Regions from separate parts of the Amycolatopsis sp. Poz14 genome, predicted to be linked through region 1. Evidence: riboswitches for the same ligand, from Rfam matches in the RefSeq annotation. Region 1 holds a riboswitch; each other region holds the start of a gene.
The links. A riboswitch is a leader RNA that binds a small molecule or an ion and turns the genes downstream of it on or off. The one in region 1 is predicted to bind thiamine pyrophosphate.
Positions count from the first base shown of each region.

Region 2: linked by a shared signal. The riboswitch ahead of thiO (glycine oxidase ThiO) and the one ahead of FKO37_RS10070 (thiamine ABC transporter substrate binding subunit) in region 1 are both predicted to bind thiamine pyrophosphate.
Region 3: linked by a shared signal. The riboswitch ahead of thiC (phosphomethylpyrimidine synthase ThiC) and the one ahead of FKO37_RS10070 (thiamine ABC transporter substrate binding subunit) in region 1 are both predicted to bind thiamine pyrophosphate.

Region 1 covers NZ_JACLHD010000001.1:2,041,636-2,046,970, forward strand. Annotated here, with positions in the region: gene FKO37_RS10060 (GlxA family transcriptional regulator) at 1-412, shown strand, start outside; gene FKO37_RS10065 (4a-hydroxytetrahydrobiopterin dehydratase) at 955-1,245, opposite strand; TPP riboswitch at 1,270-1,381, shown strand; gene FKO37_RS10070 (thiamine ABC transporter substrate binding subunit) at 1,413-2,480, shown strand; gene FKO37_RS10075 (iron ABC transporter permease) at 2,456-4,093, shown strand; gene FKO37_RS10080 (ABC transporter ATP-binding protein) at 4,093-5,100, shown strand; gene FKO37_RS10085 (ABC transporter permease) at 5,110-5,335, opposite strand, start outside.
Region 2 covers NZ_JACLHD010000001.1:1,435,449-1,440,783, reverse strand. Annotated here, with positions in the region: gene FKO37_RS07150 (thiazole synthase) at 18-770, opposite strand; gene thiS (sulfur carrier protein ThiS) at 773-973, opposite strand; gene thiO (glycine oxidase ThiO) at 973-2,061, opposite strand; TPP riboswitch at 2,058-2,164, opposite strand; gene thiE (thiamine phosphate synthase) at 2,195-2,860, shown strand; gene FKO37_RS07130 (hypothetical protein) at 3,088-3,867, opposite strand; gene FKO37_RS07125 (threonine/serine dehydratase) at 4,022-4,966, shown strand; gene FKO37_RS07120 (SDR family NAD(P)-dependent oxidoreductase) at 5,187-5,335, opposite strand, start outside.
Region 3 covers NZ_JACLHD010000001.1:1,451,125-1,456,459, forward strand. Annotated here, with positions in the region: gene thiD (bifunctional hydroxymethylpyrimidine kinase/phosphomethylpyrimidine kinase) at 1-496, opposite strand, end outside; gene thiC (phosphomethylpyrimidine synthase ThiC) at 493-2,136, opposite strand; TPP riboswitch at 2,130-2,262, opposite strand; gene FKO37_RS07205 (peptide deformylase) at 2,390-2,956, opposite strand; gene FKO37_RS07210 (DUF3263 domain-containing protein) at 3,096-3,404, shown strand; gene FKO37_RS07215 (LytR C-terminal domain-containing protein) at 3,401-4,063, shown strand; gene FKO37_RS07220 (AAA family ATPase) at 4,215-5,335, opposite strand, start outside.

The sequences.
Region 1 (5,335 bases):
GGCTCGTCAGCTGGTGATGTTCCTGCGGCGGCCCGGCGGGCAGAGCCAGTTCAGCGTGTCGCTGGAGCCCGCGTCCGCGACCCGGCGGGTCGACGAGCTGCGGCAGTACATCGCGGCCCACCTCGCGGATCCGCTGACGGTGTCCGACCTCGCTGCGCACGCGCATGTGACGGACCGCCAGATCACGCGCGTGTTCAAGGCGGAGCTGGGGATGACCCCTGCCGCCTACGTCGAGCACGCCAGGGTCGAGGCCGCGCGGCATCGCCTGGAGACGACCGACGAGACGTTGTCGCGGATCGCCGGGACGTGCGGGTTCGGCACGGTGTCGACCTTGAACCGGTCTTTCCGGCGGACGCTGAACACGACGCCCAGCGAGTACCGGGAGCGCTTCCGGATCGTCTCGACCGCCTGACCCGCGCCGGGGCAATTTCGGCGAAACGTCCTACTCGCCCCGGTCATCCGGCAAAGAGGCCCCGGTGCGGATCGTTCTCTACGCCGTCTGGGGCGCTTCGGTCGTGCTCGGGCTCATCGGAATCGCCATGTTCTGGGTCATCCGGATGTTCCCGCTGCCGTGAACCGGCCGGGGCTCAGCCGAGCAGGCCGAGCACCACCATCGACAGGAGGACGACAGCGGTCGAGAACACCGCGACCCACGTGCGCTGTGCGGCGGTGAGCTGGGCGGATGTGCTGTTCATGGCGAGTCCTAGCGGGGCGAGTGCCGATGATTCCGCTGGGATAGCGCCTTGATCTAGCTCACTGTTACCGCTTGTGATCAAGGTCACGTCGGTTGCGCGCGGTGTGCCACAGCACGCCTCCCGCGGCGGCCACCATCAGGCCGAACGAACCCATTCCCACTACGAGTGCCTGGACCATGAGGCCTCCTTCCGTCGCGTCTGTCCGGAAGACGCGCGAAGGGGCCGTTCATGTTGCCAGGGTTGCCGACATCACACCTGGTCAGCGGGCCGCCAGTACCTCGTCGATCTGGCGGGCCAGCGCGAAATCGCGTTCGGTCAGGCCGCCGAGGTAGTGGGTGCTGAGGCGGAAGGTCAGGGTGCGCCAGCGGATGTCGATGTCCGGATGGTGGTCGGCTTCCTCGGCCAGTTCGGCCACCCGGTCCACCACCTCGATCGCCGCCGGGAAGGACGGGAGTTCGACCGTCCGCACGATGACGGCGTCCTCGCGTTGCCACTCCGGGACGGTGCCTAGGGCCTCTTCCACCGCTGAGTCGTTCAATAGCTGCGTCATCACTCCATGGTGTCGGCTACGCTGCGGCATTGCCACGGGAGTCCGGTACGCCGGGCTGAGAGGCGGGCCGTCAACCCGCGACCGTTCGCACCTGGATCCGGATCATGCCGGCGTAGGGAGGCCGTATCGCTCTCCCTCATCCGGCGCAGTGCAGGAGGGGAAGAATGATGTCGCGGACCGTCCGCACGGTGGCAGGCCTCGCCGGGGTCTCGATGCTCGCCAGCGCCTGCTCGCTGTCCAGCGGCGACTCGGGCGGGTCGTCCGCGAGCCAGGACCAGCAGACGCCGACCGTCACGCTGGTCACGCACGATTCGTTCGCCGCCCCGCAGGACGTGCTCGACGCCTTCCAGCGCCAGTCCGGGATCAAGCTCAAGATCCTCAAGTCCGGCGACGCCGGCGCGCTCACCAACAAGCTCGTGCTCACCAAGGGCAACCCGATCGGCGACGTCGCGTACGGCGTCGACAACACCTTCGCCTCCCGTGCGCTCAGCGAGGGCGTCTTCCAGCCCTACACCAGCCCGGAGGCCGACCGCGGCCCGCAGCGCTACTCCGTCGACCCGCAGCACCGGCTGGCGGCGGTCGACCTCGGCGACGTCTGCGTGAACATCGACCCGGCGTACTTCGCGAGCAAGGGTCTCCCGGAGCCGAAGAGCTACGACGACCTCGCCGACCCCAAGTACAAGGACCTGACCGTCGCGGAGAGCCCGGCCACCGCGTCGCCGGGGCTGGCCTTCCTGCTCGGCACGGTCGCGAAGTACGGCGAGAACGGCTGGCAGAGCTACTGGCAGAAGCTGAAGGACAACGGCCTCAAGACCGTCAGCGGCTGGGAGGAGGCCTACACCAAGGACTTCTCCGGCTCGTCGGGCAAGGGCCCGCGGCCGATCGTCGTGTCCTACGCCTCGTCGCCCGCCGCCGAGCTCGGCGAGGACGGCAAGCCGCGCACCAAGGCGCTGCTCGACACCTGCTTCCGCCAGGTCGAGTACGCGGGCGTGCTCACCAACGGCAAGCAGATCCCGCAGGCGCAGAAGGTCGTCGACTTCCTCTTGTCGCAGCAGTTCCAGACGACGGTCGCGGCGAACATGTACGTCTACCCGGCGCGCCAGGGCGTCGAACTGCCGGCGGGCTGGGCCACCGCGGCTCCGCTGCCGCAGGCACCGGCCACGATGCCCGCGGACAAGGTGCAGGCTGGCCGGGAGAAGTGGATCGGGGAATGGCGCTCGCTCATGGGCGCGTGATCCCCGCGCGCACTGTCGGGCTCACGCTGCTCGGTCTGCTGCCGGTCGCGTTCCTGGTGGTGTTCTTCGCCTGGCCGGTCGTGGCGATCGTCGGCCGGGGGTTTTCCGCGGGCGGCGTCGACACCGTGCTCGGCGACCCGCAGACGTGGCGGCTCGCCGGGTTCACGCTGGCCAGCGCGGCCGCGTCGACCGTGGTCGCGGTGCTCGCCGGACTGCCGGTGGCGTACCTGCTGGCGCGGGTGCGGCTGCCCGGGGTCGGGCTCGCGCGGACGATCGTGCTGGTCCCGTTCGTGCTGCCGACGGTCGTCGTCGGCTTGGCTTTCCGGGCGATCTGGCCGGACGGCGGCGTGCTGCCGCTTATCCTGGCCAACGCCTTCTTCAACGTCGCCGTCGTCGCGCGCACGGTCGCCGGGCTGTGGGCGCACCTCGATCCGCGAGCGACCGAAGCCGCGCGGGCGCTCGGAGCCTCGCCGTGGCGGGCATTCCGGTCGGTGACGCTGCCCGCGCTCGGCCCGGCCGTCGCGTCCGCCGCTGCGGTGGTGTTTCTGTTCTGCGCCACCAGTTTCGGCGTGGTGCTGATCCTCGGCGGCGGGAGTTACCGGACGCTGGAGACCGAGATCTACCTCCGGACGGTCGATCTGCTCGACCTCTCCGGCGCGGCAGCGTTGTCACTGATCCAGTTCGCCGCCGTGGTCGCCGCGCTGGTGCTCGGGGCGATGGCGCGCCGGAAGCGGGAGAACGCGGTGAAGCTGCGATCCGCGCAGGTCACCGCACGTCGGCCGCGCGGCGGGGAGTGGTGGACGGTCGGTGCCGCTGTGGTGGTGCTCGGCCTGCTGCTGACGCCGATCGTCTCGCTGCTCGTCGAGTCGGTGTCCGGCTCAGACGGATGGAGCCTCGCCGGATACCGGGCGCTGAACACCGTCGGGCAGAACGACGCCTTGCAGGTCTCCGGCTGGATCGCGGCGCAGAATTCGCTCGCCGCGGCCACCGACGCGACGCTGTTGGCGATGGCCGTCGGGCTGGTCGCCAGCGTCGTGCTGGTGGCGCTTCGGCGTTCGCCCGGCGGGCTCGCGCGCGGGATGGGCGAGACCATGGACGTCGCGTTGATGCTCCCGTTGGGCGTGTCCGCGGTGACTGTCGGCTTCGGCTATCTCGTGACGCTCGACGCGCTGCCCGGCGACCTCCGCACGTCGCCGCTGCTCGTGCCGTTCGCGCAAGCGCTGGTGATCATGCCGCTGGTGGTGCGGATGATCCTGCCGGTGCTGCGCGCGGTCGACGTCCGGTTGCGCCAAGCCGCCGCGACGCTCGGCGCGAGTCCGGCGCGGGTGTGGCGGGAGATCGACTTTCCGCTGGTCGCGCGGTCGGTGGTGGCCGCGGCGGGCTTCGGGTACGTCGTCGCGCTCGGCGAGTTCGGCGCGACCAGCTTCCTCGCCCGGCCGGACGCGCCGACGCTCCCGGTGGCCGTCGCGACGCTGATCAGCAGGCCGGGGGAGCTGAACAACCAGATGGCGTACGCCTCGTGCGCCCTGCTCATGGTGGTGACTGTGGTGGCGGTGGCGTTGATCGACCGGTTCGGCTCGGTCCGCGGCCGCAGCACAGTCGGGGAGTTCTGATGGCGTTAACGGTACGGGACCTGACTGTCCACTATGGATCGTTCGCCGCGGTCCGCGACGCGCGGCTGGACATCGCCGACGGCGAGGTGCTCGCGTTGCTCGGACCGTCCGGTTCGGGCAAGTCGACGCTGCTGCGCGCGATCACCGGGTTGGAGCCGGTGTCGTCCGGTTCGGTTTCGTGGGACGGTACCGATCTCGCCGCGGTGCCGGTGCACAAGCGCGAATTCGGTCTGGTGTTCCAGGACGGACAGCTGTTTCCGCACCGCGACGTCGCCGCGAACATCGCGTTCGGCCTGCGGATGCACGGCGTGCCCCGTGAACGGCACGCGGTACGCGTCGAGGAACTGCTCAAGCTCGTCGGCTTGGAAGGTTACGAACGGCGACGGGTGACCGAGTTGTCCGGCGGGCAGGCGCAGCGGGTCGCGTTGGCTCGTGCGTTGGCTCCGGAACCGCGCTTGCTGCTGCTGGACGAGCCACTATCCGGATTGGACGCCGGACTCCGCGAGCAGCTGGCGATCGACCTGGCGGATCTGTTGCGGCGCAGCAAGATCACCGCGCTGCTGGTGACGCACGATCAGGAGGAAGCGTTCACGCTCGCCGATCGCGTGGCGGTGCTCGACGCCGGGGAAATCCGGCAGGAGGGCGCGGTCCGGTCGGTGTGGAACAAGCCGGTGGACGACGACGTGGCGCGCTTTCTCGGCGTCACGACGTTTCTGGACGGCGAAGCGGCCGACGGCGTGGTGCGGACCGCGCTGGGCGCCGTCGAACTCTCCGGGGTGGACGACGGTCCGGTGAGGCTCGGACTGCGCCCGCACGGCTTGAAAGTGTCCGCCGAAGGGGTGCCCGGCGAAGTGACCGCCGCGGTGCACCGACGCGAGCATCTGCGGCTGGTCGTCCGGTGCGGAGAGTCCACTGTGGACGCGATCGCGCCGGCCGGGGCGGACTTCCGGGCGGGCGATCCCGTCCGGCTCGAACCGGATCCGGACGGGATCGCCGTGGTGGGCTGAACCCCCAGGTCAGCCGTCTCGGGTGACGAGGCGTCCGTAGGCCAGCGACAGGCCGACCACGATGTAGCAGGCCGCGCGGACCGCGCCCTCGCCGAACGTCGTCAGCATCATCGGGTCCTGGAGCACCGCCGCCGGGGCGATCGTCCAGTCCTTGGTGAGCAGGAACGGGTGCAGCCACTTCAACGAGCTGAGGAAGCCGAGGATGGTGAAGACGATGTTCATGGCCAGCACCGAG
Region 2 (5,335 bases), 610 kb from region 1:
GACCAAGTCCGAGCCGCTCAGCGAGGCGGACTGGACGCCTGCGCCCAAAACCGCTGCGGCACCCTTCCCGCACCTCGCGCCAGATACCCCGCCTCCACGGCGCTCCGCATCGCCAAGGCCATTCGTTCCGGGTCCGCCGCCCGGGTCACTGCGGTCGACAGCAGAACCGCCGAGCAGCCGAGTTCCATGGCCAGCGTGGCATCCGACGCCGTGCCGATCCCCGCGTCCAGCACGATCGGCACTGACGCGCGCGAGACGATCAGTTCGATGTTGTGCGGGTTCCGGATTCCCAGCCCAGTACCGATCGGAGCACCGAGCGGCATCACCGCGGCGCAGCCCGCTTCCTCCAGGCGCAGCGCTAGCACGGGATCGTCGTTGGTGTACGCGAACACCGTGAAACCGTCCGCCACCAGGCGTTCGGCTGCTTCCAGGGTTTCCAGCGGATCGGGCAGCAGGGTGCGGTCGTCGGCGTGCACCTCGAGTTTGATCAGGTTCGTTTCCAGCGCCTCGCGGGCCAGCTGGGCGGTGAGCACGGCTTCCGCCGCCGTGCGGCAGCCTGCGGTGTTCGGCAGCAGCTCGATGTCCAAGCGCCGCAACAGCTCCAGTACGCCCGAGCCGCCCTCGGCGTCGGCTCGGCGCATCGCCACGGTGGTGAGCTGGGTGCCCGACGCGACGAGCGCTCGTTCCAGCACTTCGAGATTCGCCGCGCCACCGGTGCCGATGATCAGTCGCGACGACAGCTTGTGTTCGCCGATGATCAGGTCGTCCATGCTCAACCTCCTTGAACCGCGGTCAGCACTTCGAGCTGCGCGCCCTTCGGCACGACCGATTCTTCCCATTCGCCACGCCGCACGACCTCGCCGTTGACCGCGACGGCCACACCCCTGCGTTCCGCTCCCAGCGCGTCGAGGACCGCGGAAACGGTGCTGTCGTCGGGGAATTCCCGCCATTCGCCGTTGACCTTGATCTCCATCAGACTCGCTCCTTCTCGACAAGACGGGCGGGCGTCGCCGCGGCGACCTCCGGCGGCGGGGCTTCGCCGGCCAGCCACGCGACCACGGCGTCCGCAGTCGCGGGCGCCATCAGCAAACCGTTGCGGTGATGTCCTGTCGCCGCGTACACGCCTTCGCTCACTTCGCCGATGTAGGGCAGAGCGTCGCGGCTCGCGGCGCGCAGTCCGGCGGCGACTTCCACCAGTTCGTACTCCGTGATGCCGGGCAGAATACGTTCCGCGCCTTCCAGCAACTCACGTACGCCGCGCGCGGTGACAGCCTGATCGAAACCGGCTTCGTACTGCGTCGCGCCAAGGACCAGTTCGCCGTCTTCTCGCGGTACCAGATAGATCGGCCGCCCTTCGACCATCGCGCGCACCGTGTACGGCGGAGGCGGCAGACAGCCACGACGCGGACGCAGTCGCAAAATCTCGCCCTTCAGCGGGCGTACGGCGTGCTCCAGCAACGGATGCAGCTGCCCGGTCCACGCCCCCGCGGCGAGGACCACCGGGCCGGACACGTCGGAAAGACTCTCGAGCCGCTCGCGCCGGAACTCGACCCCACGCTTCGTAGCCGCTTCGCTCAGCGCTGTGAGCAGTTTCCGGTTGTCCACGGCTAAATCACCCGGGACGTGCAGGCCGCTGCGCACCGCACCGACGCCCGGCGCGAGCCGCTTCGCCTCGCGGCCGGTGAGCGTCTCGACGTCGCGACCGAGCGAACGCAGGTACCCGGCGAGGATGTCGAGGTGCCCGGCATCGGCGCTGTCGAACCCGACGACGATCGTGCCGTGCTCGGCCAGCCCGGGATCGGTGCCCTCGTCGGCGAGGTCGCGTGCGAAACCTGGCCAGCGCTGCAGCGACGCTTCCCCCAGGCTGAGCACGGCTTCCTCGCCCGGCCACGCCTCGGTGACCGGTGCGAGCATCCCGCCGGCCAGCCAGGACGCGCCACCGCGCGCGGGCTCCGGGTCGACGACCGTGACGCGCCATCCGCGGGCGGCCGCGCGCCAGGCGACGGACAGCCCGATGACGCCGCCGCCGACGACAGTGACGGTTGTGGTGCTGGTGTTCACAGTGGAATCACGCTCCCTGCGCCGGCATGACCCGGATCAGGTTCCACGGTCGGAGCGGCAGCTCCCTCTCAGCCCGTTGCCTCGGGCTCCCGTGCGGACTCCCACACCGTAGCGCGCGGGTAACGTCACCGCCATGCCTGCCTTGACCGGAGACCAAATTCGCACCCGGCTAGCCGACGCCCGGCTGTACCTGTGCACCGACGCCCGCACGTCCCGAGGCGACCTGGCCGAGTTCGCTGACGCAGCCTTGGCGGGCGGCGTGGACATCATCCAACTGCGGGACAAGACCGGCGGCGCCCCGCTCGAGGCCAAGCAGGAGATCGCAGCGCTGGAAGTCCTGGCAGAGGCGTGCGCCCGACACGGAGCGCTGCTCTCGGTGAACGACCGTGCGGACGTAGCGCTGGCCGTCGGCGCCGACGTCCTGCACCTGGGCCAAGACGACATCCCAGTCTCCCTAGCCCGACGAGTCCTGGGCGACGACGTAGTCATCGGCCGATCCACCCATTCGGAGGAGCAAGCCACAGCAGCCGCCACCGAGGCAGGAGTGAACTACTTCTGCACCGGCCCCTGCTGGCCCACCCCGACGAAGCCCGGCCGCTTCGCCCCCGGCCTGGACCTAGTCCGCTCAACCGCAGCGAGCAACACCGAACGCCCCTGGTTCGCCATCGGCGGCATCGACGAACCCCGCCTACCCGAAGTACTGGCCGCAGGCGCGACCCGAATCGTCGTCGTCCGAGCAATCACCGAGGCCGAAGACCCCAAAGCAGCCGCACAAACCCTACGAGCCCACCTGGGATAACCACGCCCGCCGACACACCCAAGGCGAGCCACCCAACCGCACCGGTGCACCCAACGAGCGAGGCACCCACACCTCCCCCGCACCCCGATACGAAGCCCCTCTGCGGTTCGGGGGTGCTTGTCAAGGCATCTTTCCCGCCTTGACAAGCACCCCCGAACCGTCAGCACAATCAAGCTTCGGGGTGCCCCACGCAACCACCGTGCGCAATGTCGCCGCCAGGCGACGAGCTACTCCCCACCATTAGACGGAACCACAGGCGCAGTAGCCGTCTGACTACCACTAGGCGCCTGCGAACTACTAGACGGCTTAGACAAAGAAGACGGCGCCTGACTCTCCCGCGTAGCCTGCGAAGACGGCGGCGCACTAGCCGTAGTAGTAGGCGTAGACGTCGAACCGTTGGACCGAGACTCCCCAGTCGGCGGCGCCTGCGGCTGAGTACTGGGCGTGTTGTCCGGATGATCATCCCGCTGCTGACCGGTCTCCGGCTGCCGAGGAATCAACCCAGTCGACACATTCCCCTTAGTCGTCCAGTCAATCCCCACCAGCACAACCAACGCCACGACAAACGCGACCACACTGGACGCGATGATCAACGGCCACCGCATCTTCCGCAGCTTCTCGCCCAGACCTTCGGCCGCATCCGGCTCAGTAGGACGCAACCGAACCGTCGGCATGTTCGCCACGTCAGCGTCGACATGCACCGTCGCCGCGTCGCCGGAACCGGATTCCCGCACCGCCTCCACCGGCACCAGCGCGCCCCTGCTGCGCCGGGCAGCCGTCTCCATCGCCTTCCGCGCGGCATCGCGAGTGCGCTGCAAAGACCGCAGGTACAACTCGCCGCCGACGGTGCTGACCACACTCGCCACCCCGGCGCCGATGACTGTTCCCGCGACCCCCAGCGTCGAACCCAGCAACGCGGCGGTGACCGCCGCGAGCGCCGCGGCGAGCACCGAGGTCATGCGGAGTTTCTTCTTGTCCTCCGCGGTTTCCTTCTGCTCCTCGCTCATGATTCCGATCTGATCGTTTCCCAGCCCTGTTCCCTGCTTCTTCAACGGTTAAGTCGTCCGAGGTGCTCCCTTCGTTGCCCCGGCGTGAGGGACGCCACGTTGACTGTCCACAATGGATGGACTAAAGCTCACACTTTCCTGACATACTCGCCTCATGCACCTCGTGACGATCTCCGACATCGAAACCGCGGCCGGACGGCTGAAGGGCACCGCGGTGCACACCCCGCTGCTGCGCCAGCTCTGGGTTCCCGGCGAATTCTGGGTGAAACCCGAGAGCCTGCAACCGATCGGCGCGTTCAAGATCCGCGGCGCGTACAACGCGATCGCCGCGCTCACCGACGCCGAACGGGAACGCGGCGTGGTCGCGTATTCGAGCGGCAACCACGCGCAAGCGGTCGCCTACGCCGCGCGCGAATTCGGGATCACCGCGGTGATCGTGGTGCCGGACGTCACTCCGCGGCTGAAGGTCGAAGCGACCCGCCGCTGGGGCGCGGAAGTCCGCGAAGTGCCGATCGCGGAACGGGAATCAGCGGCGCTCGCCCTCGCCGAGGAACGCGGCCTCACGCTGATCCCGCCGTTCGACCACCCGGACATCATCGCCGGGCAGGGCACCGTCGGGCTGGAGATCGCGCAGGACCTCCCGGACGTCGAGACCGTGCTGGTCCCGATCAGCGGCGGCGGCTTCGCCTCCGGGGTCGGCGTGGCGATCAAGGCGAAGTGCCCGAACGCGAAGGTCTACGGCGTCGAACCGGAACTGGCCGCCGACACCGCCGCCAGCCTCGCCGCGGGCGAGATCGTGGAGTGGCCCATCACCGACCGCGCCCGCACCATCGCGGACGGCCTGCGCGCGCAACCGTCCGAGCTCACGTTCGCGCACCTGCGGCACGTCCTAGACGGCGTGATCACGGTGACCGAGGACGAAATCCGCGACACCGTCCGCGCGCTCGCCCAGCAGGGCCGCCTGGTGACGGAACCCAGCGGCGCGACCGCACCGGCCGCCTACCTGCACCACGCCGACGAACTCCCCGGCGGACGCACCGTCGCGGTCGTTTCCGGCGGCAACATCGATCCGGCGATGCTGGCCGAACTGCTCGCCTAGCCGAGCGCCCCAATGCCGCATTGGGTGCATCTGACGCACCCAATGCGGCATTCGGTGCATCTAGCGCACCCAATGCGGCGCTCGGTGCGTCTAACGCACCCAAAGTGGCATTCGGTGCATCTAGCGCACCCAATGCGGCGCTCGGTGCATCTAGCGCACCCAAAGTGGCATTCGGTGCGTCTAGCGCACCCAAAGTGGCTTTGGGGATGTTCAAGGCCGGTCACCAGTTGACGGTCTGCCCCTGCCGGTCCAGGTAGTGCAGCCCGCCCTTGCCCGCCCAAGCCTCGATCGTGTCGGCGACTCCGGGGATGCTCTCGTCGACGGTCAGCCGCGCGCTCGGCCCGCCCAGGTCCGTCTTCACCCAGCCCG
Region 3 (5,335 bases), 590 kb from region 1:
CGTGCTGGCTCTTCGCGTCGGTGACGCTGACGCCGGTCAGCAGCCGGACCTCGTCGAGATTCGGCGTGATGAGCGTGGCGCGCGGAAACAGTTCCGTGCGGATCGCTTCCAGCGCTTCCTCGCGCAGCAGCGCGTGGCCGGTCATCGACGCGGCCACCGGGTCGACTACGAACGGGGTGTCCGTAGTGCGTCCAATGTGGACTTCGTCCAGCGTTTTCGCCACCGCCTGAATGATGTCCGCGGTAGCGAGCATGCCGGTCTTCGCCGCGTTGACGCCCATGTCCTCGGCGACCGCTTTGATCTGCGCGGTGACGACGTCGACCGGGATCTCGGAAAACCCTTGCACGCCCAGCGAATTCTGCACGGTGACCGCGGTGAGCGCGACCAGTCCGTGCACGCCGTTGGCGAAGAACGTGCGCAGGTCCGCCTGCACGCCCGCACCACCGCCGGAATCGGATCCGGCGATGGTGAGGGCGGTACGAGGGGTGACTGTCACTGGTTGACCACGGGCAGATAGACCTTGTTGCCCTGCTCGGAAAACTCCGCGGACTTCTCGGCCATGCCCGCCTCGATCGCCTCCACAGAGGACAGACCGTGCTCCTCGGCGTACTTGCGCACGTCCTGGGTGATCCGCATCGAGCAGAACTTCGGCCCGCACATCGAGCAGAAGTGCGCGGTCTTCGCCGGTTCCGCGGGAAGCGTCTCGTCGTGGAAGGACCGAGCGGTGTCCGGGTCGAGCGACAGGTTGAACTGGTCGTTCCACCGGAATTCGAAGCGGGCCTTGGACAACTCGTCGTCCCAGTCCTGCGCGTACTGGTGGCCCTTGGCGAGGTCGGCGGCGTGCGCGGCGATCTTGTAGGTGATCACGCCGGTCTTCACGTCGTCGCGGTTGGGCAGGCCGAGGTGCTCCTTCGGCGTGACGTAGCACAGCATCGCCGTGCCGTACCAGCCGATCTGCGCCGCGCCGATCGCCGAGGTGATGTGGTCGTACGCCGGGGCGATGTCCGTGGCGAGCGGGCCGAGCGTGTAGAACGGGGCCTCGCCGGTGAGCTTTTCCTCCAGCTCCACGTTTTCCTTGATCTTGTGCATCGGCACGTGGCCGGGGCCTTCGATCATCACCTGCACGTCGTGCTCGCGCGCGATGTGCGTCAGCTCGCCGAGGGTTTCCAGTTCGGCGAACTGGGCCCGGTCGTTGGCGTCCGCGATCGAGCCGGGACGGAGGCCGTCGCCGAGGGAGAACGTGACGTCGTACTCGCGCAGGATCTCGCACAGCTCGGAGAAATGCGTGTACAGGAAGGACTCCTGGTGGTGCGCGAGACACCAGGCGGCCATGATCGACCCGCCGCGGCTGACGATGCCGGTGACCCGGCGCGCGGTGAGCGGGATGTAGCGCAGCAGCACGCCCGCGTGCACCGTCATGTAGTCGACGCCCTGCTCGCACTGCTCGATTACGGTGTCGCGGTAGATCTCCCAGGTGAGCTTTTCCGGCTCCCCGTTGACCTTTTCCAGCGCCTGGTAGATCGGCACGGTGCCGACCGGGACCGGCGAGTTGCGCACGATCCACTCGCGCGTCTCGTGGATCCGCTTGCCGGTGGAGAGGTCCATGATCGTGTCGGCTCCCCAGCGGGTGGCCCACACCATCTTGTCGACCTCTTCCTCCACAGAGGACCAGACGGCCGAGTTTCCCATGTTGGCGTTGATCTTCACCAGGAAGTTCTTGCCGATGATCATCGGCTCGGTCTCCGGGTGCTTGCGGTTGACCGGAATCACCGCGCGACCGCGGGCGACCTCGTCCCGCACGAACTCCGGAGTGCAGCGTTCGCGCGCGGCGATGAACTCCATTTCCCGGGTGATGACCCCGGCTTTCGCCCAGCCGAGCTGGGTGTTGTGCTCCCGTCCGTCAGCCCAGCCGGAGCGGAGCGGGTGCAGTCCATTGTGGACATCGATGTTCGCGTCCGGATCGGTGTAGGGGCCGGACGTGTCGTACACGTCGAAATGCTCCCCGTTCGACAGGTCGATCCGCCGCGCCGGAACCCGCAGTCCGGATTCGGTGCGGTGGTAGACCTTCCGCGAGCCGGTGATCGGCCCGGTGGTGACGGACGGGGCGATGGCACCCTGGTTTTCCAGCGTCGTCAACGACGTTCACTCCCTACGCCGGCATTACCCGGTCAGGTTCATGCGGTCGGTGACGCCGGGTGTCCGCGAGATGGACACCAGCCACCCTCTCAGCCCGCCAAGGCGCGAGCTCCCGCGTTGCATTCGGTTGAGGTTGCTTGTCCGACGATGCCATGGCGCCTCGGTCGGGCACAACCCCGCCGCCCGTCTGGCCGAAGGACGACGAAGGCCTCCCCGGTGATTCCGGGGAGGCCTTCGGGAAATTCGGCGCGCGTCAGGCGTCCGCGGGTTCTTTGGGCGGCAGCCAGGTCAGGCCGGGAACGCCCCACTTGTTCTTCTTGAGCATCTTCTTCGCCGCGCGCGCGTGGCGGCCGACGAGCCGGTCCAGGTAAATGAACCCGTCGAGGTGATCGGTCTCATGCTGCAGGCACCGCGCGAAGTAGCCGGTGCCCTCGACCTCGATCGGATTTCCCTCGACGTCGAAGCCGGTCACCTTCGCCCACGAGGCGCGCCCGGTCGGGTACGACTCGCCCGGGGCCGAGAGGCAGCCCTCCCAGTCGTCGTCCGGGTCCGGCATGGTCTCCGGGATCTCGGAGGTCTCGAGCTTCGGGTTGACCACCACGCCCTTGTGCTCGACGCCCTCGTCGTCCGGGCAGTCGTATACGAACACCCGCAGGTCGAGCCCGATCTGGTTGGCCGCGAGGCCGACGCCCTCGGCCGCGTACATGGTCTCGAACATGTCCTCGACGAGGGTGGCGAGTTTGTCGTCGAACTCGGTGATCTCGCGCGTGGGCTGGTGCAGCACGGGTTCGCCGGCGATGCAGATGGGGTGGACGGTCACGGACGCCGAGTTTAGTCGGACCCTTCTGGTACACCTGGATCGGACCGTGACGCGCCGTGTCGGATGCCCATGTCGAGCATGGGTTCCGTGGTTCAATGACGCCCGCGGAAGGACTGCCGACACCGATTGCGAGGACCGCATGGACGCCGCGGAGTCGATGGCTGAAAACCAGCCGTCGCCGCCGGAGAATGTCGGTGGCCTGACCGAACGCGAACTGGACATTCTCGCGTTCGAGCGGCAGTGGTGGCGCCACGCCGGGGCGAAGGAGAACGCCATCCGGGAGCGCTTCGGACTGTCCTCCACCCGTTACTACCAGTTGCTGAACACGCTGCTGGCCAAGCCGGAGGCCGTCGCGGCCGATCCGATGCTGGTCAAGCGGCTGCGCAAAACGCGCGCCGCCCGTCAGCGCAAACGCGGGGCCCGGCGGTTGGGGATCGAGCTGTCATGAGCGTCTTCTCGGGACTGTCCCGGCCGTTGAAGGCCGCGGGGGTCGCGCTGATCGGGGTAGCGGTCGTCGCCGCCGTCATCGGCGGGGTCACCGTGCTCAACACGAACGGCGACCAGAACGCCGGGCCGAGCACGTCCGGCGAGCCCAGCGCGCCCGGCGGATCGTCGTCCGCGCCGTCGTCGTCCTCGTCCTCGGCGCCCAGCTCCGCGCCGTCGTCGCCCGCCTCGTCGGCACCGGCCTCGTCGTCCGCTGCTTCGTCGGCGCCGGCGTCGGGCCAGCCAGGGCAGCCCGGCGGCCAGCCGGGCCAGCAGCCAGGGCAGCCGGGTCAGGCGGGTCCGGACCAGCAGGCCTCGAACAAGTGGGTCACCCTTCGGGTCTACAACAACTCGCTGATCAAGCACCTCGCCGAACAGGCCGCCGCCGACTTCCGCGGTTCGGGCTGGAACGTCGCCGAGGTCGGCAACTACTCGCAGGGCAACATCCCGACCACCACGGCCTACTTCCGGCCGGGCACCGACGAGGAAGCCGCCGCGAAACAGCTGGCCAAGGAGTTCGGCTTCCAGGCCCAGCCCCGGTTCGACGGCATCCAGAACTCGAGCCCGGGCGTCATAGTGATCATCACGAAGGACTACCGGCCCGGCGGCCACCAGGGCAGCTGACCCGGTTCGTGACAGCCCGCGCTACGGCGCGGGCTTTGTCATGTCTGCCGGGCCCGGCGCTCGGCTGCGCTCGAGGTACGTGAGGGGAACCCTGACGGAATCAGATTCCGTCAGGGTTCCCCTCACGTACAGCTCGGTCGCGGAGGCGTCCTCAGCGTTCCTGCTGCGCCTGCGCGTAAGCCTCCAGCGTCGCCAGCTGCGCGGCGTCCAGCGAGGGCCGCACCGCCTCGCGTGCCTTGTCCAGATGCGCCGCAGTCACCTCGCGTGCCTCCAGCGACTCGCGCATCGCGGTCAGCGCCGCCTCTCGGATCAGCGCGGCGCAGTCGGCGGCCGAGTAGCCCTCCAGGGCCGCCGCGGTGGCCGCGAGGTCCACATCGGACGCCATCGGGGTGTGCTTCGCCGTCGCGGCGAGGATCGCGGCGCGGGATTCGGCGTCCGGCGGCGGGACGTAGATCCGCCGCTCCAGCCGTCCGGGACGCAGCAGCGCCGGGTCGACCAGTTCCGGCCGGTTCGTCGCGCCCAGTACGACGACCTCGCGCATCGGCTCGACGCCGTCCAGTTCGGTGAGCAGCGCGGCGACCACGCGGTCGGCCACGCCGGAGTCGGACGACTGGCCGCGGCGCGGGGCGAGCGCGTCGATCTCGTCGAGGAAGATCAGCGAGGGGGCGGCGTCGGCGGCCCGGCGGAAGAGGTCGCGGACCGCGCGTTCCGATTCGCCGACCCATTTGTCCAGCAGTTCCGCGCCCTTGATCGCGAACACGTTTAGCGCGCCCGTGCCGGCGAGCGCCCGGACCAGGAACGTCTTGCCGCCGCCGGGCGGGCCATACAGCAGCACGCCGCGCGGCGGTTCGATGCCGAGCCGGGCGAACGAATCCGGGTAGCGCAGCGGCCACAGCACGGTCTCGGTGAGCGCTTCCTTGACCGACGTCATGTTGCCGACGTCGTCCAGCGTCAGGCCGCCGGTGGCCAGGTTGTCCGAAGTGGACAGCGAGATCGGCCGGACGGTGGCCAGCGCGTCGAGCAGGTCCTGCTGGGAGATCTTGGGTTCGTCCACGTCCCGCTGACGCAGCGCGGCCCGCAACGCCGCGTCGCGGCGCAGGGCGAGCAGGTCGGCGGCGACGAAACCGGGGGTCCGTTCGGCGAGCACGCCCAGGTCGGCACCGGATTCGACCGGCACGTCGCGGAGCAGGATCCGCAGCAGTTCGACGCGGGTTTTCGCTTCCGGCAGCGGCAAGCCCAGCTCGCGGTCGAGCAGGTCGGCCCCGCGCAGCC